DNA from 2 places in the Cohaesibacter gelatinilyticus genome. Region 1 is predicted to be linked to the other one. Evidence: riboswitches for the same ligand, from Rfam matches in the RefSeq annotation. Region 1 holds a riboswitch; the other holds the start of a gene.
The links. A riboswitch is a leader RNA that binds a small molecule or an ion and turns the genes downstream of it on or off. The one in region 1 is predicted to bind cobalamin.

Region 1 (7,868 bases):
TTGCCCTTCCCTTTCAGATCTTTCAAATTTGGCTTTTCGCCAGCCTTATAAGAACCCATTATTTCATGGGTAACGGTATGACGTACGACATTGAACCAGCGACGGCAGCCTTGGGTATGCACCCAACGTTCACGGAACCAGCCTTTGGTATTGGTACGCATGAAGAGGAAGTCTGCCCATTCCTTGTCATCAAGACTTTCCGGGTCTTCTGGTCTCGCGATATGCGCTTCTCCACCATAATGGAATTCGACTTCGTCGCGTTCGCCGCAATAAGGGCATTCAATCTTCAACATGTCTTCTCTCCCTTATCGTCTTAGTGCGCCACGCCCGCGGCACCATGCTCATCAATAAGATAACCGGTCACGAAGCGGTTCAAATCAAATGGAGCATTCAGCTCGTGCGGTCTGTCTCGTGCAATGGTATGGGCATAGGTCCATCCAGATCCCGGAATGGCCTTGAAACCACCAGTTCCCCAACCGCCGTTTATATAGAGGCCATCGACCGGTGTTTTGGAGATGATCGGGCAAGCATCTGGACAGGTATCAACGATCCCGCCCCAGGAGCGCATCATCTTCAGACGTGAGAAAATCGGGAACAGCTCTTTCAGTGCGCCAATCTGGTGTTCAATCACATGGAAGGATCCGCGCTGCGCGTAGGAGTGATACGCATCAATCCCCGCTCCCAGCACTAGTTCTCCCTTATCCGACTGGCTGACATAGACATGCACCGCGTTGGACATGACGACTGTATCCAGCACTGGCTTGATTGGCTCCGATACCAATGCCTGCAAGGGATGGCTCTCGATTGGCGTCCTGAAGCCTGCCATATCGGCTAGAACTGAGGAATGGCCCGCAACGCAAATAGCGACTTTCTTGGCCTTGATGGTACCAAGCGTTGTTTCGACACCCGTTACCTTACCTCCATCGCGATTGATGGCAGTGACTTCGCAGCCCTGAATGATATCCACTCCGCGCTGATCAGCGGCACGTGCGTAGCCCCAGGCCACGGCATCGTGTCGACCAGTGCCTGCACGCTTTTGCAAACTTGCTCCCATCACCGGATAGCGGAGATCGGTGGAGATATTGATGATCGGACAGAAATCCTTGACCTCTTGCGGATCCAGCCATTCAGCATCAATGCCATTCAGTTTATTAGCATTCACCCGGCGTTTGGTATCACGAACATCCTGAAGGGAGTGGGCCAAATTCATCACGCCTCTCTGAGAAAGCATGATGTTGTAGTTCAGATCCTTTGATAATCCCTCATAAAGCTGCAAGGATTTCTCATAAAGATGTGAGGCCTCATCCCAAAGATAATTGGATCGAATAATGGTGGTGTTGCGACCAGTGTTACCGCCTCCCAACCATCCTTTTTCCAGAACGGCAACATTGGTAATGCCGTGCTCTTTGGCCAGATAATAAGCTGTCGCCAGACCATGCCCACCACCGCCAATGATGACAACATCATAGCTTTCCTTGGGACTGGGGCTACGCCATTGGCGCGGCCAATTCTGATGAAAGGACATGGCATTCTTGGCCAACGAAACAATGGAATATCGCATGATTGTGCGTCCTGCCTGAAAGAAGTCTTTTCACTGACCAATCCCCGCCGGAATCACGCTTGATCAATCAGTTTTTATTTCCTCTAGAGAAGCCGAGCTTTGTATCTAAATCAAGGCAACGATCATACTTTACTCCAAGAATTGCGTATCAAGTATCGTAATGCCGACATCTGCTAATGATTGACAAACAGAACCGAATAGTCGACATAGGATGTCCGCTTTGGTTTTTGGTTGCATGCGTGGCCAAAATGAAAAGGGAACATGGTAAAGGCGACCCAAACCGGGGCCGAATCCATGGCTGCCCCCGCAACTGTATGCGGCTGTGTCATTTCATAACCACTGGCCTTTTGCCGGGAAGGGAAATGTCACGATAGCTGCGAGCCAGGAGACCTGCCAAAGGGATTTGAGTTTTTAGCCGGTCGGGGTGTGCTGGGAAAAGCGAGGCTTGCGGAGCATCTTTTCGATCCCTGTTTTGCCACTTTGCTTTTCTCCTTCTTGATCATGACATGCATCGACTAGCTGTTATTTCCAGCTTGTCAGGACCAATGAGAAGAGCATGAGCAAGCAAACAGGATCTCCCAGTATTTTGCAGATTTGTGTCACATGCCGTACGCAGGAAGATCTTCAAGCTCCCGTACCGGATGACGGCATTGAAGCCAAGCGTAGCGGACAGAAGCTTTATGAGCGCCTGCTTGACCAGCAGGATGCTCTGAATGGGGATGTCGAAATTCATGCCGTCGAATGCATGAATGGCTGCCAATCTGCATGCACCGCCAGCCTGCAAGCAGCTGGGAAATATTCCTTTCTTATAGGCAATCTGGATGATAGCACCGAGCGTGTTGACGATCTATTGTCCTTTGCCAATGCTCATGCTGCTGCCGAGAATGGCTTACCAGCATGGCGGGAACGCCCAGTCCATGTGAGGAAAAACACTCTGGCCCGGCTGCACCCTGTTACGCGGCCATCGTCCGGTGCATCATCCAGCAATGATGCCAGCTAATCCAATTTCAAACTTACGAGAAACCCGATGAGCTTTAGCACCAATTCGGCCAAGAAAATTCCAGCCACTGTCGTCACCGGTTTTCTGGGCGCAGGCAAGACCACTCTGATCCGCAATCTGATCAATAATGCTGGCGACAAGAAAATCGCATTGATCGTCAATGAATTTGGCGACATGGGTTTTGACGGTGAGCTGCTGAGTGATTGCGGCAACCCAAACTGTACGGAAGATGATGTGGTCGAGCTGAAGAATGGTTGCATATGCTGCACCGTTGCTGATGACTTCCTGCCGACCATGGAAAAGCTGATTGCCCGTGAGCCTCGCCCTGATCATATTGTCATCGAGACTTCCGGCCTTGCTCTGCCTCAGCCACTGGTTCAGGCTTTCTCATGGCCGAGCGTTCGCGCGTCCGTCACCGTTGATGGCGTTGTCACGGTTGCTGATGCCATGGCATTGTCCGAAGGCCATTACAGTCAGGATGAGGAAGCCATTGCCCGCCAACGTGAGGCAGATGACAGCCTTGATCATGAAAGCCCGATTGAAGAGCTGTTTGCCGACCAGATCAAATGCGCCGACATGATTGTCGTCTCCAAAGTCGATCTGGTGGATGAAAATGGCCTGTCTAAGGTGGAAGCCCTGTTGGCTGAACAAATGCGTGATGGCGTCAAAGTTGTTCCATCCCGCAATGGTGATTTGTCTGCTGCGGTTCTTCTTGGCCTTGATAGTGCAGCGGAAGATGACATGGATAGCCGCAAAGCTGCTCATGATCACCATCATGACCATGATGATGACCATCACCATGACGACGATCATGATCACGATCATCACCACCATCATCATTCTCATGATGAGTTCAGCTCCGATGTCGTTGCACCACGCGTCTTTGCCAACATGGATGATATCAAAACCCAAGTCGAGAAAACCCTTGCCCTGCCGGGTGTTCTGCGGGTCAAAGGCTATGTGAATATTGAAGGAAAATCCGCCCGTGTCGTTGTACAGGCTGTTGGACGTCGGGTGGAGACGTGGTTTGATCCAAGCATGGATGATAAGACCGGTCTGGTTGTCATCGGCCTGACTCCGCTGGATCTGGATGGTGCAACTGCACTGCTTAGCAAATAAGAGTAAGTTTTCCTTATGCACATTCTTGCCCCACAAGCCGGTCGTATTGACGATGGTGATGAAGCTATCGATCTGGGTCAGAGCCCGGGGGATATTCTCTTTCTTTCAGCTGCGGATAGCGAGTTATCCGCTCTGGCTGATTGCGCCCAGTTGCGCAATGAGAATGCGCCGAGCCTGCGGCTTGGGAATGTGCTCTCGCTGAACCATCCTTACTCAGTCGATCTGTATGTGGAGCAAACAGCAAAGCATGCCAAACTGATTGCCTTACGCATTCTGGGGGGCGAGGAATATTGGCGTTATGGCCTTGAGCAAATGCAAAAGCTCTCGCGTGGCCATGAAATCGCATTGGCGGTCATGCCCGGTGATGACAAATGGGATTCTGACTTGGCTGGATGGTCCAGCTTGCCTCAAGATCAAGTCCGTCAGCTCTGGCGCTATTGTGTAGAAGGTGGTCAGGAGAACCTCTCCAACGCCCTCTCCTTTGCCGACTATCTGATTGGCGCAAATGAGAGTAGCCCCGGCCAACCCAAAGCCTTGCCGCGCATGGGGCTTTGGTGGCAAGGACAAAGCCTTGAAGGTATGGATGCAATTTCGACGCACATTAATAAGCAAGTCGTCGCGATTGGTGAAGCACCAGTTTTTGCTCCCGTCATGCTTTACCGCTCACTCGTGCAGAGTGCGATGATGGCTCCGGTTCAAGCGTTATGCGATGCACTATTTGCCAAAGGCGCAATTCCGCTCCCCATCTTTGTGCCAAGTTTGAAAAATGCCGAGGCGCAGGAATTCCTATCGGAGCTCTTCGCTCGCTTTCGGCCTTCGGTCATTCTCAACACGACGGCCTTTGCCATTTCCAAAGCTGGACAGGCTTATGAGCCAACTGTGTTGGACAAGCCAGGAGCTCCAATCTTGCAAGTCATCTTGTCCAGCTCCTCAGAAGAAGCTTGGCAGGAAAGCCCACGCGGTCTATCGGCTCGTGATCTGGCCATGCATGTGGTGTTGCCTGAACTCGACGGACGCATCCTCAGTCGCGCAATCTCCTTCAAGGAAGAAAGTGGCTTTGATGAGCGCACGCAGAGCAATCCCGTTCGTTATGTCCCAAAGGTTGATCGTGTTGCTTTTGTCTGTGAGCTTGCAATGCGCTGGGCGCGTTTGGAACAGAAAAGCCAAGCAGAACGTAAGGTCGGTTTGGTGCTAGCCAATTATCCAAACAAGGATAGCCGCATCGCCAATGGCGTTGGCTTGGACGCTCCCGCTTCCGCCGTCATCATCATGAAGCAGCTGAAAGAACTTGGTTATTTCATTCAAGATGAACCAAGCGACTCCGATGCTCTCATGGCGCAGATTTTGGCTGGCCCGACCAATGCCTATGGGACCAGCATTCGTGTCTCTGATAATGCTTTGGCTTTGGATCAATATGAAGCATTCTTTGCTTCATTACCCAAGGCAGTGCAGACCCAGATATCGGAGCGCTGGGGAGTACCTGCCAATGACCCGATGGTCGCAAATGGTGCCTTCCAGCTCCCCATTCATTGCTTTGGTAATGTGGCTTTGGGCATTCAGCCAGCACGTGGCTATAATATTGACCCAAAAGAAACTTACCACGATCCGGATCTGGTACCACCGCACAATTACTTCGCCTTTTATTTCTGGATGCGGGAAAGCTTTGGCATTGATGCGGTCATCCATGCGGGTAAGCACGGCAATCTGGAATGGTTACCAGGTAAAGCCCTTGCCTTGAGCGAGGCCTGTTACCCGGAAAGTGTGCTTGGTCCCCTACCCCATCTTTATCCTTTCATTGTCAATGATCCCGGTGAAGGCTGTCAGGCCAAACGCCGTACCAGTGCTGTGATCATTGACCACCTGACGCCTCCGTTGACCCGCGCTGAAAGTCATGGTGTCGGTGAAGAATTGGAAGCTTTGGTCGATGAATTCTATACCGCACAAGGGGTTGATCCACGCCGCGCTGAAAAGCTGATGGAAGAAATTCGCTTCCTTGCTACGCGTACAGGATTGGACAAAGATGCAGGGATTGCTGAGGAATTCTCAAACACCGAAGCCTTGCAACAATTGGATGCACATCTTTGCGATTTGAAAGAACTGCAAATTCGCGATGGCCTGCACATTCTTGGACAATCTCCAACGAGCGATCAGCTCACCGATCTACTCATCGCGATCGCTCGCGTTCCCCGAGGATCTGAATCGTTTCAGCAAAGCTTGCATCGCGCATTGTCGATAGATCTCAGCTTATCACTGAATGGTAGTAATTTTGATCCGCTGGATTGTGACTTTGCTGCGCCTTGGGACAGTGAAAAGCCCGATATACTGAGCCAACTAAGCAGTGATCTCTGGCGCAATGCAGGCGATAGCGTCGAGCGACTGGAACTTCTTGCGCAGAAGATTGTTTCCAATGAAATGGAAGCGTCTTCTCATTGGCAGCAAACACTCACTGTTCTTGGCTGGATCAATGATGAGCTTCGTCCGCTCATTGCCTCTTGTGGGCCAAGCGAACTGGATGCCATCACCAAAGGACTGGGGGGCAAGTTCATTGCTCCAGGACCATCTGGTGCACCAACGCGTGGTCGGCCGGATGTTTTGCCAACCGGCCGGAACTTCTTTGCCGTTGACGTGCGTTCCGTTCCATCCAAAACCGCCTGGGCTATTGGCGAGCTTTCAGCCCAGCGTTTGATCGAGCGACATTTTCAGGATGAAGGCGAATGGTTGCAAGCCATTGCTCTCACCTGCTGGGGCACAGCCAATATGCGCACTGGTGGCGATGATATCGCCCAAGCGCTCGCTCTCCTTGGTGTACGCCCGGTTTGGGAAGCCGCATCTGGTCGTGTCACTGGCATTGATGTGATCAAGCTTTCCGAGCTTGGTCGCCCGCGTGTAGATGTGACCTTACGCATTTCGGGCTTCTTCCGTGACGCCTTCCCACACCAGATCGATTTGTTCGATAGCGCCGTACGTGCCGTTGCAGAGCTGGATGAGCCAGCAGACGCAAACCCGATTGCAGCCCGGGCCAAAGAGGAAATGGCCAAGGCGATTGAAAACGGCCTTGATTGTGCTCACGCCAAGCGTCAGGCAACATTCCGTGTTTTTGGCTCCATGCCCGGAGCATATGGGGCCGGCTTGCAGGCATTGATCGACGAGAAGCTCTGGGACAAACGTTCAGATTTCGCTGACGCCTTCATCGCCTGGGGTGGTTTTGCTTATGGGGCTGGCGAATATGGCAACAAAGCCGCCGAACAGCTAAAAGCCCGCCTCGGCCAAGTCGATGCGGTGGTTCAGAACCAGGACAACCGTGAGCACGACCTTCTCGATTCTGATGACTATTATCAGTTTGAAGGTGGGCTTTCCGCCAGCGTGGAAGCCTTGAAAGGGTCTGCTCCCAAAATCTATCACAATGACCATTCTCGTGTCGAGCGACCGGTCATTCGCACCTTAGATGAAGAGATTGCGCGCGTGGTTCGCGGTCGCGCAGCCAATCCCAAGTGGATAAATGGAGTGATGCGGCACGGCTATAAAGGCGCATTTGAGATGGCAGCGACGCTCGATTATCTGTTTGCCTTTGCCGCCACAACAAACGCTGTTGGAGACCATCATTTCGATCAACTTTATTCCGCCTATATTGATGATGAGACCGTTAGGGATTTCCTGATGGAAAAGAATCGGCCAGCTTATGATGATATGATTGATCGTTTTCTGGAAGCCATTGATCGCGGTCTTTGGACCCCACGTTCCAACAGCGCTGCCTTTATGCTGCAGACTGCCAGCAACCAAAACAAACAGGAGGATGTCGCATCATGACAAAAGACATGACCCCGGAAGAACAAGATGCTCGTCACGCAGAAAAAATGAAAAAGAAGAAAGCAGCTCGAGATAAGATCCTGGCCACCAAAACCATCGAAAAAGGCTTGGTGATTGTTCATACCGGCAAGGGCAAAGGCAAATCTACCGCCGCCTTCGGAATGGCCTTCCGCCAGATTGGCCATGGCAACAAGATTGCCGTCATCCAGTTCGTCAAGGGTGCTTGGAATAGTGGCGAAAAGGCCGTTCTGGAGAAATTCCCTGAGCTGGTGACCATCAAGGCCATGGGCGAAGGTTTCACCTGGGAAACACAAGATAGGCAGAAAGATATCGAGAATGCAGAAGCAGCCTGGGCAGAAGCCAAGAAGGCTATCCTTGATC
Region 2 (7,868 bases), on a different contig from region 1:
GCGGATCCTTGCGCTATCCGGCGCATTTCAATGGCGTGGTTGCGATCAAACCAGGTCTGGGGCGTGTGGCTCATCATAATGCCAGCGCTCCGGATAATCGGCCCATTGGCATGCAGCTCTTCTCGTCACAAGGGCCAATGGCACGCAATGTCGCAGATGCCAGATTGTTTCTGGATGTGATCAGTGGCTTCGATATCCGTGATCCATGGTCTGTTGCATCGGCTTCAGATTTGGATGTCAAAAATATTGGTGCAAATCCTGTCAGAGTTGCTGTTGCCAAGGTTCCAGGCAGTGTGATGGCCTCTGCAGCTGTCATGGGCATCATCCGGCAAGCTGCTGACTGGCTGGACAATGCAGGCTATGAGGTGGAAGAGGTGACGTTGCCCGACCTTGATCCATGCTGGCAAAACTGGTGGGATATTCTCTATACCGAGCTATGTGTTGCCATGCGCGATGATATGCTGTCCATGGGGGGGAAGGATTTCAAGACATCGCTGTCTTTCTGCGACACTTATGGTCGGATGCTTGACCTTCCTGACTATATGGCTGCCTTTGGAAAGCGTCTCCACCATCTTCGTGTCTGGTGCACTTTCATGGAAGATTATCCGCTCGTTCTCACGCCTCTTGTTGCGCAGGATGCGCCCTCACCACGAGGCGATATAGAAAGTGAGGAGCAAAGTCGGGCATTCTATCAGGATAGTGCACGCTTCATCGGTATCGTCAATTATCTGGGGCTGCCGGCTGCCGCTGTTCCGGCAGGCCTGTCAAATGGTCATCCGGTTGGGGTGCAATTGATTGGCAGGGCTTTGTACGAATCTCAGGTTCTTGATGCGGCGGCAATAATCGAAAATCAGGCAGGAATTCTTGTCGAGACGTTATGGGAGCGGTCCAATAGTGGCGTATAGCAGATTTATCAGACCCGAGCCTTCTTGTGGTTGGTCGTAAATCGCTTGTCGACATCAGTCAGAATCCATATTATCTATAAAATATCATGACCACCAAATCAGAACCCCTCGCCGACAAAATTTGCCGTGAACTGGCCAGCCGGATCATATCAGGCAAAATTGAACCTGGTACCAAACTCCTGCAAGATCACATTGCTGAAGAATTTGGTGCAAGCCATGTGCCTGTGCGAGAGGCCTTCAGACGGCTCGAGCAACGGGGTTTGGCAAAAAGTGAGCCCCGTCGTGGGGTGAGGGTTTCGGGTTTTACCGCTGACGATGTGCGTGAGGTGGCCGAGATGCGGGCATCGCTTGAAGCTCTGGCCTTGCGTCATGCTGCTCCTCACTTCACTCAAGCCATTATAGATGCTGCGGAAAAAGCCATATTGGACGGGGATAATGCCAGAGATGTCCAGAGTTGGGAAGAAGCAAACCGGCGGTTTCATCGTGTCCTTCTGAAGCCATGTGGCATGCCGAGGCTATTACAGACTATCGATGATCTGTATTTGACGAGTGCCCGGTTTTTGTTTGCAGGCTGGCGCACGGAATGGGGCATGCCAACCAATAGGGAACATCATGCCATCCTGAATGCCCTGCGCAATCGCGATATTGATCATGCAGTACAATTGTTGGCCAGACATGTGCGATATCCAGGGCATAGAATAAAGATCTGAAGGTCAAAATTATAGATAAAATTAAACTGAATTTATAGATATATAGATAATTTGCGCAATAAATTTGAATAATTAGAGATAATTTTGAAAATTGGCTCATAATCCCTTGCAATATGGTCGAATTTGTAGAGGATAATTATCGATAGAGGTAAATTTTATCTATAATTTAAGGAAAAGCCAATGATTGACGCAAATCTCAGCGCGGCTGGATCTGTCCTCAGCCCTCTCAATCTCGAAAATCGTTCTCTTCTTTGGAAGATAGCAGCAGTTGTCTTTGGAACCATGTTTTTGGCACTGATGTCCCGGATCGAAGTTCCCATGTATCCTGTCCCAATGACCATGCAAACCTATGGGGTGATGCTTGTCGGTGCACTCTATGGTTGGCGTATGGGAGGCATTACCATTATTGCCTGGCTCATGGAAGGCGCAGCCGGGTTGCCTGTCTTGGCTGGAGGTGCGGGGAGTCTTGCCCATTTCGCCGGACCAACTGCAGGATATCTTTTTGCATTTCCTATCTGCGGAATGCTTGTTGGCTGGCTTGTTCAGCGTGGCTGGAATGGTCGGAATGTGATTTTGGCCTTCATTGCCATGCTTATCGGTACGGTGCTGTGTCTGACTTTGGGTGCGTTTTGGCTTTCGCTTTCCATTGGTGTTGAAAAGGCCATGGCTGTTGGTGTCACACCTTTCCTTGTGGGCGGTGTGCTGAAGTCTGCGCTGGGCGCAGCAACTTTGCGTGCGATACCCCATAAGTCAGAGAGAAAATCTGACTGATTGCAAATATCCAAATCTAGATCTGAAATGAACAAGCTCTGCATGCTTGCGGTGGAACAAGCGGGCGTGCGGAGCCTTCGGTTTTGTGGCAATCTGACCATAAGCGAAAATGACCATTGATTTCCCGTGATGATGGAGCCATCATCGCCTTGATGGTTGCTGAACGTCTATCGGACAATCAGCATGAAAAGGGAACACGGTGCGGTGTAGCCATTAGGCGCCAATTCCGTGACTGCCCCCGCAACTGTAAGCGGCAAGAACGCACACTCAAAATGTGTTTGGTCTACACATTTTGAGTGTGCGTTCAGGTATCCTCCAAGGACCACTGAGCTTCTAGCTTGGGAAGGTGAGGATGCATTAATCCGCAAGTCAGGAGACCTGCCATCGAGGGCCCAGATACTATCGGACGGGGTTGTCCGTAGAAGGAGCAATTTGATGGTTTATCCCCTTTTGCAAACAAAGGGATGCGAGCGTGTCGCTTGTGGTTTTGTTTGCCTTCTCAAAAGATCTTTTCCCGGCTTCATGGCTGTCGATCTGAGGTTTAAATCTCTGATTTAACAGAGGTTGTTCTTCCGTCATGTCTTGCCTTTGGCTGTGCGTGGCTGCATCAGATCCTGTATGCCTTTCCTTGTTTGCTGGCATTGAACCGGGAAAAGGAAAAGAAGTACTGGCTCCTCATATTTGTTATGTTATAACGTAACGTTTCTAATTTTCGTCTTCTTCCAACCAATTTACGGAGTAATGCGTTGAAACACATCGTTTCCGGCCGCTCGCTTCTTGCGCTTGCCACTTGTGGTTTCCTCTCACTCACTGCCTCTTCCACTTTGCTGACGGATGCTGCCCAAGCGGGCGAGAAAATCCTGCGCATTGGCTACCCCTTTGGCCCTACCAGTTCGGTTCCAGATCCACGTGCGCGCCAGAACGGTTGGCTGAGCAACCGGGCTGGTGTGTCTGAAACCCTGATTGGCCTGTCTTATGACATGCAGCAATATCCACGTCTGGCGCAGTCTTATGAAAATGTTTCGCCTACCGAATGGAAAGTGGTGCTGCGTGACAATGTGAAATTCCATGACGGTAGCGTCATGACTGCCAAGGATGTGAAGGCATCCTTCGACAAGCTCAATGAAAAGGATCATTCCGCTCATAACGCGCGTCTTTGGAAGTTGCTTGGCATCAAGGAAATCAAGGTTATCGATGACAAGACCGTGCATTTCGTGACCGAGAAGCCAAATGCTGCTTTCCTTTGGTCCCTGACAGAGCCATCTGCGGCGGTTTTGAAAGAAGGCACCAAGGACATGCCAATCATTGGTACGGGTCCTTTTGTCTTTGTCTCAGCCGAGGCCAACAAGCAATATGTGACCCGTGCCTTTGCTGACTATTGGGGTGGCAAGCCGAAGCTGGATGGCATCAAGCTGGACAAGATCAGCGACGCTTCCGTCGCTGCGCTAGCCTTGAAAGCGGGTGATATCGATCTGGTGACCAACTATTCCGAGCCGGAATTTGCCGAGCTGACGAAAAAGGATGAGGGTCAGAGATTCTCCGGCGAGACCCTGCGCCTCTTCTTCTTCATGCCACGGGTTGCCGACGGTGTGTTATCAAACAAGGCTCTACGTCAGGCCATTTCTCTTGGTTTGGATCGTAACGTGATTGCCGAAGCTGCCCTTGCTGGCGTCGGTGGCAGTGCCTCCAATTCCATTTTCCCGGCCAATATGAAGTCTTGGGTTAATGGCGATGTCAAACTGCCTTATGATGTTGCGAAAGCGAAAAAGCTTCTGGATGACGCTGGCATCAAGGACAGTGATGGTAATGGCATTCGTGAGCTGGATGGCAAGGATATCACCATCAAGATGCGCACCTACGAAGGCCGCGCAGCCTTGCGTCCAACCCTGGAAATCAGCCAGCATATGCTGTCACAGTTGGGCCTCAACGTTGAAATCGCCATCGGCGAATTCGGTGCCAATAATGATGCACTGAAAGCTGGCGAGATCCAGATGAACCTTCAGGCTTGGGGTACCGCGCCTCAGGGCCATCCAGATTATTTCCCAAGCACTCTGGTTCAGACCGGTGCTGGCTATAACTATTCCGGCTATTCCAACGCCAAGATGGATGAATTGCTGGCAAAGGCTCGGGCCGAGTTCGATCCGGTGAAAGCCAAGCCTTATTATGATGAGGCTCAGGCCATCATCAATGATGATCTGCCGATCATTCCACTGTTCCACAAAACCCAGGTTTCTGTCGGCAACGGCAAGGTGAAAGGTTATCGCATTCATCCAGCCGAGACCTATCTCGCATCTCCGGAGCTGGATCTTGTCAAAGACTAACTCAAGTCTTCTGAGCGTAAGCAATCTGTCCGCCAATATTGGCGGACAGATTGTCCTATCAGACATCTCGCTGGATGTGCAGCATGGCGAATGTGTTGCCATCGTCGGGGGATCAGGGGCAGGGAAGTCATGCCTTCTTCGTTGCATCATGGGGCTTTATAAGCCAGCCAAACCAACGAGCGGGCAGATGATCTTTGCTGATCAAATGATCCAACTTGTCAATGATCGCTCGGTTCGTTCGGCTGATCGGGGCTTTGCCTTCGTGCCGCAAAATCCGCAAGCCGGTCTTGATCCACTCAAGCGTCTGACCGTGCAATGGAAGCAGGCGGTGCGTTGTGCCAATCGTGGCGATATGAGCAAGGAAGAACAGTCTGAACTTCTCGGCTCCCTTGGCCTGCCAGACTTTGGTAAATGCTATCCCCATGAATGGAGCCAGGGCATGCAACAGCGTTTGCTGATTGCCTTTGCCTTGCTGGCCCGACCGAAATTGCTGATCCTGGATGAGCCAACCTCGGCTCTGGATCCGTTGATCGCAGCGCAGACCATAACCCGTGTCATGGCCCATGCCAAAGAGCATGACATAGCCACGCTGATCGTGACCCATGATCTGGCCTTGGCAGCTCGCTTTGCCAATCGCCTGGCGATCCTGAGTGCTGGAAAGATTGAAGAATTCGGCTCGACTGCAAAGCTAATGGAAGCGCCAAGCTCGGACTATGGCAAGCTGCTGGTTTCCAATCGTTATTGGTCGCATGAGGGCCAATCTCTGGAGGGGGCAGAAGTATGCTGACAGTAAAATCTCTCTGCGTCGACGCCCATGAGACGCGGTTGCTGGATGATATCAATTTCAACCTTGGCTCTGGTGAGTGCCTTTGCATCATTGGTGAAAGTGGTTCCGGCAAAACCACCTTGCTGAAAAGCCTGCAAGGCATGATGCCGATGGCCGAGGGCAGCATTCATCATGGTCTGTCTGATGATGGCGTGGAGCATATCTATCAGCCGGGGCAGAACTATCTTGGCCTGCCGGGAGTAAGCTGGGTGATGCAAAACCCGACTGCAGCACTGAACCCGCATCAAAGGGTGGGCGATGCCATTCTGGAAGGGCTTTATAGCGCCAGATTGAGTAAGTCCGAGCAGCAGACAAGATTGCGCTCTGCCTTGCAGGAGGTGGAATTATCGGAAGAGCTGATCACGCGCAAGCCACCGCAATTGTCTTTGGGGCAGGCGCAACGGGTCTGTATTGCGCGTGCTCTGATTTCCCGTCCCAACATGATCATTTTCGATGAGCCATTAAGCGCTCTTGATGCAGTAGTGCAAAAGCAGATCGCCCGGGTGATTGACGATATCCGTCAGGCCCATGGCCTCAGCTATTTGTTCGTGACCCATGATCTGGGTTTTGCCCGTGCTTATGCCGATCAAATTCTTCTCTTGCGTAACGGCAAGATGGAAGCCTGTCAAAGAGCCGATGACTTCTTCGCCAATCCCGCGTCGGCTTATGGCGCAGAGTTGATCGATGCAGCTGCCATTCTTGGTGCGTTAGAGCAGCCTGCTGAGTTGTCCGAAGAAATACCAAGATTAGAGGCAGGCCAATGACACAGAGTTTCAAACATATTTCGCTGATCCTGCTCAACCGCTTGGCAAGCTTGCTGGCGGTGATGTTTGGTGTCAGCTTCCTGACCTTTCTGCTCTATTATTTCTCACCGGGTGATAAGGCCCTTGCCATCGGGCAAGCGCGCTATGGTGGAGAGGGGGATATCCAGCCTGAAATTGCGGCCATGATCCGCGAGGAATTTGGCCTCGACAAACCGCTCCTCAGCCAGTTCCTGCATTGGCTTGGGCCCTTGCTGCAAGGGGATTTTGGCAAATCTTTTGTCTCGCAGGAAGAGGTTTGGGTGATCTTTGTTCCCAATGTTCTCGAGACTTTGTCTTTGGCATTGACGGCCCTGATCATCGGGCTTTGCCTTGCTTTTGTGTTGGCGACGCTCAGTGTCTGGAAGCCGGGCAGCCTGATTGATCGCTTTGCTGTTGCCTTTGCCTCTATTGGCGCTGCCATGCCGTCTTTCTGGCTAGGGCTTTTGCTCATTTTATTCTTCTCCGCCACTCTGCAATGGCTGCCCGCTTATGGCAGCGAAGGGCTGGAGCATCTGATCTTGCCTGCGACAACGCTTGGGCTTTGGGTGACCACATCGCAAACCCGATTGTTTCGCTCTTTCCTTTTGGAGGCTAAAGCTGCGCCACATTTGGAAGCCTTGCGCCTACGGGGCGTGTCCGAGTCCGAGTTATTTTGGAAGCATATCTTGCGCCACGCCATGATCCCGGCTGTCACAATGATCGGGGTGGATCTGGCGGGTCTTTTGGAAGGGGCTGTTATTGTGGAGGTGATCTTCTCGCGCAATGGCATCGGTGCGCTCTTCGTGCATTCCGTGCTGAGCCGTGATTATCCGTTGATCATGTTCCTCGTGCTGTTTTCTGCCTTCAGCTATGTCCTCATCAACACTCTGGTTGAAATTGTTCAGGACTGGCTCGTGCCCATCAAACGCGTGAACAGGGGAGCTGAGTCATGATATCCAGTAATTCTGATGCTCTGACCACTGGTGCTGATGTCTCTGTTCCGCAGAGTGATCTGTCTCGTTTCTTGAAGCGTCTTGGTATTGCGATTGTTGTCGTGGGGCTGGCTTTTGCTGCAGCCTTCTTGCTCACGCCTTATCAGCCGAATGAAGCCAACTTTCTGATGCGCTTGAAGCCGCCTTCTGCAACGCATTGGTTTGGCACGGATAACCTCGGGCGGGATGTTGCGACGCGTATTCTTTATGGGGCTGGTTGGTCACTTGGCCTTGCTTTTCTCATTTCCGGCCTTGGCGCTGTGGTGGGGGTACTGGTCGGACTGTCAGCGGGTTCCGCACCGCGATGGTTCGACCAGTTCTTGATGCGTATCACGGATTCGTTCTTTGCTTTCCCGGAGCTGATTGCCGCTATTGCCATTGCCGGGATCCTTGGTCCAAGCACCAGCAATATGGTGATTGCCCTGGTCATGGTCAGTTGGATGCGTTATGCGCGTTTGACCCGGTCTCTGACACTGGAGTTGAGCAAGAAGGATTTCATCACCCAGGCGCATCTCAATCATCTGCCCTTCCGTCTGATCTTGTGGCGGCATTATCTGCCCA

Region 2: linked by a shared signal. The riboswitch ahead of CRO57_RS21845 (ABC transporter substrate-binding protein) and the one ahead of CRO57_RS05030 (DUF1636 family protein) in region 1 are both predicted to bind cobalamin.

What each region holds. Positions count from the first base shown of each region.
Region 1 is NZ_OBEL01000001.1:1,124,620-1,132,487, reverse strand. It holds gene CRO57_RS05040 (sarcosine oxidase subunit delta) at 1-293, opposite strand, end outside; gene CRO57_RS05035 (sarcosine oxidase subunit beta family protein) at 314-1,564, opposite strand; cobalamin riboswitch at 1,766-1,973, shown strand; gene CRO57_RS05030 (DUF1636 family protein) at 2,118-2,561, shown strand; gene cobW (cobalamin biosynthesis protein CobW) at 2,589-3,680, shown strand; gene cobN (cobaltochelatase subunit CobN) at 3,696-7,487, shown strand; gene cobO (cob(I)yrinic acid a,c-diamide adenosyltransferase) at 7,484-7,868, shown strand, end outside.
Region 2 is NZ_OBEL01000007.1:166,381-174,248, reverse strand. It holds gene CRO57_RS21865 (amidase) at 1-905, shown strand, start outside; gene CRO57_RS21860 (GntR family transcriptional regulator) at 992-1,615, shown strand; gene CRO57_RS21855 (biotin transporter BioY) at 1,796-2,386, shown strand; cobalamin riboswitch at 2,523-2,786, shown strand; gene CRO57_RS21845 (ABC transporter substrate-binding protein) at 3,133-4,707, shown strand; gene CRO57_RS21840 (ATP-binding cassette domain-containing protein) at 4,694-5,494, shown strand; gene CRO57_RS21835 (ABC transporter ATP-binding protein) at 5,488-6,297, shown strand; gene CRO57_RS21830 (ABC transporter permease) at 6,294-7,268, shown strand; gene CRO57_RS21825 (ABC transporter permease) at 7,265-7,868, shown strand, end outside.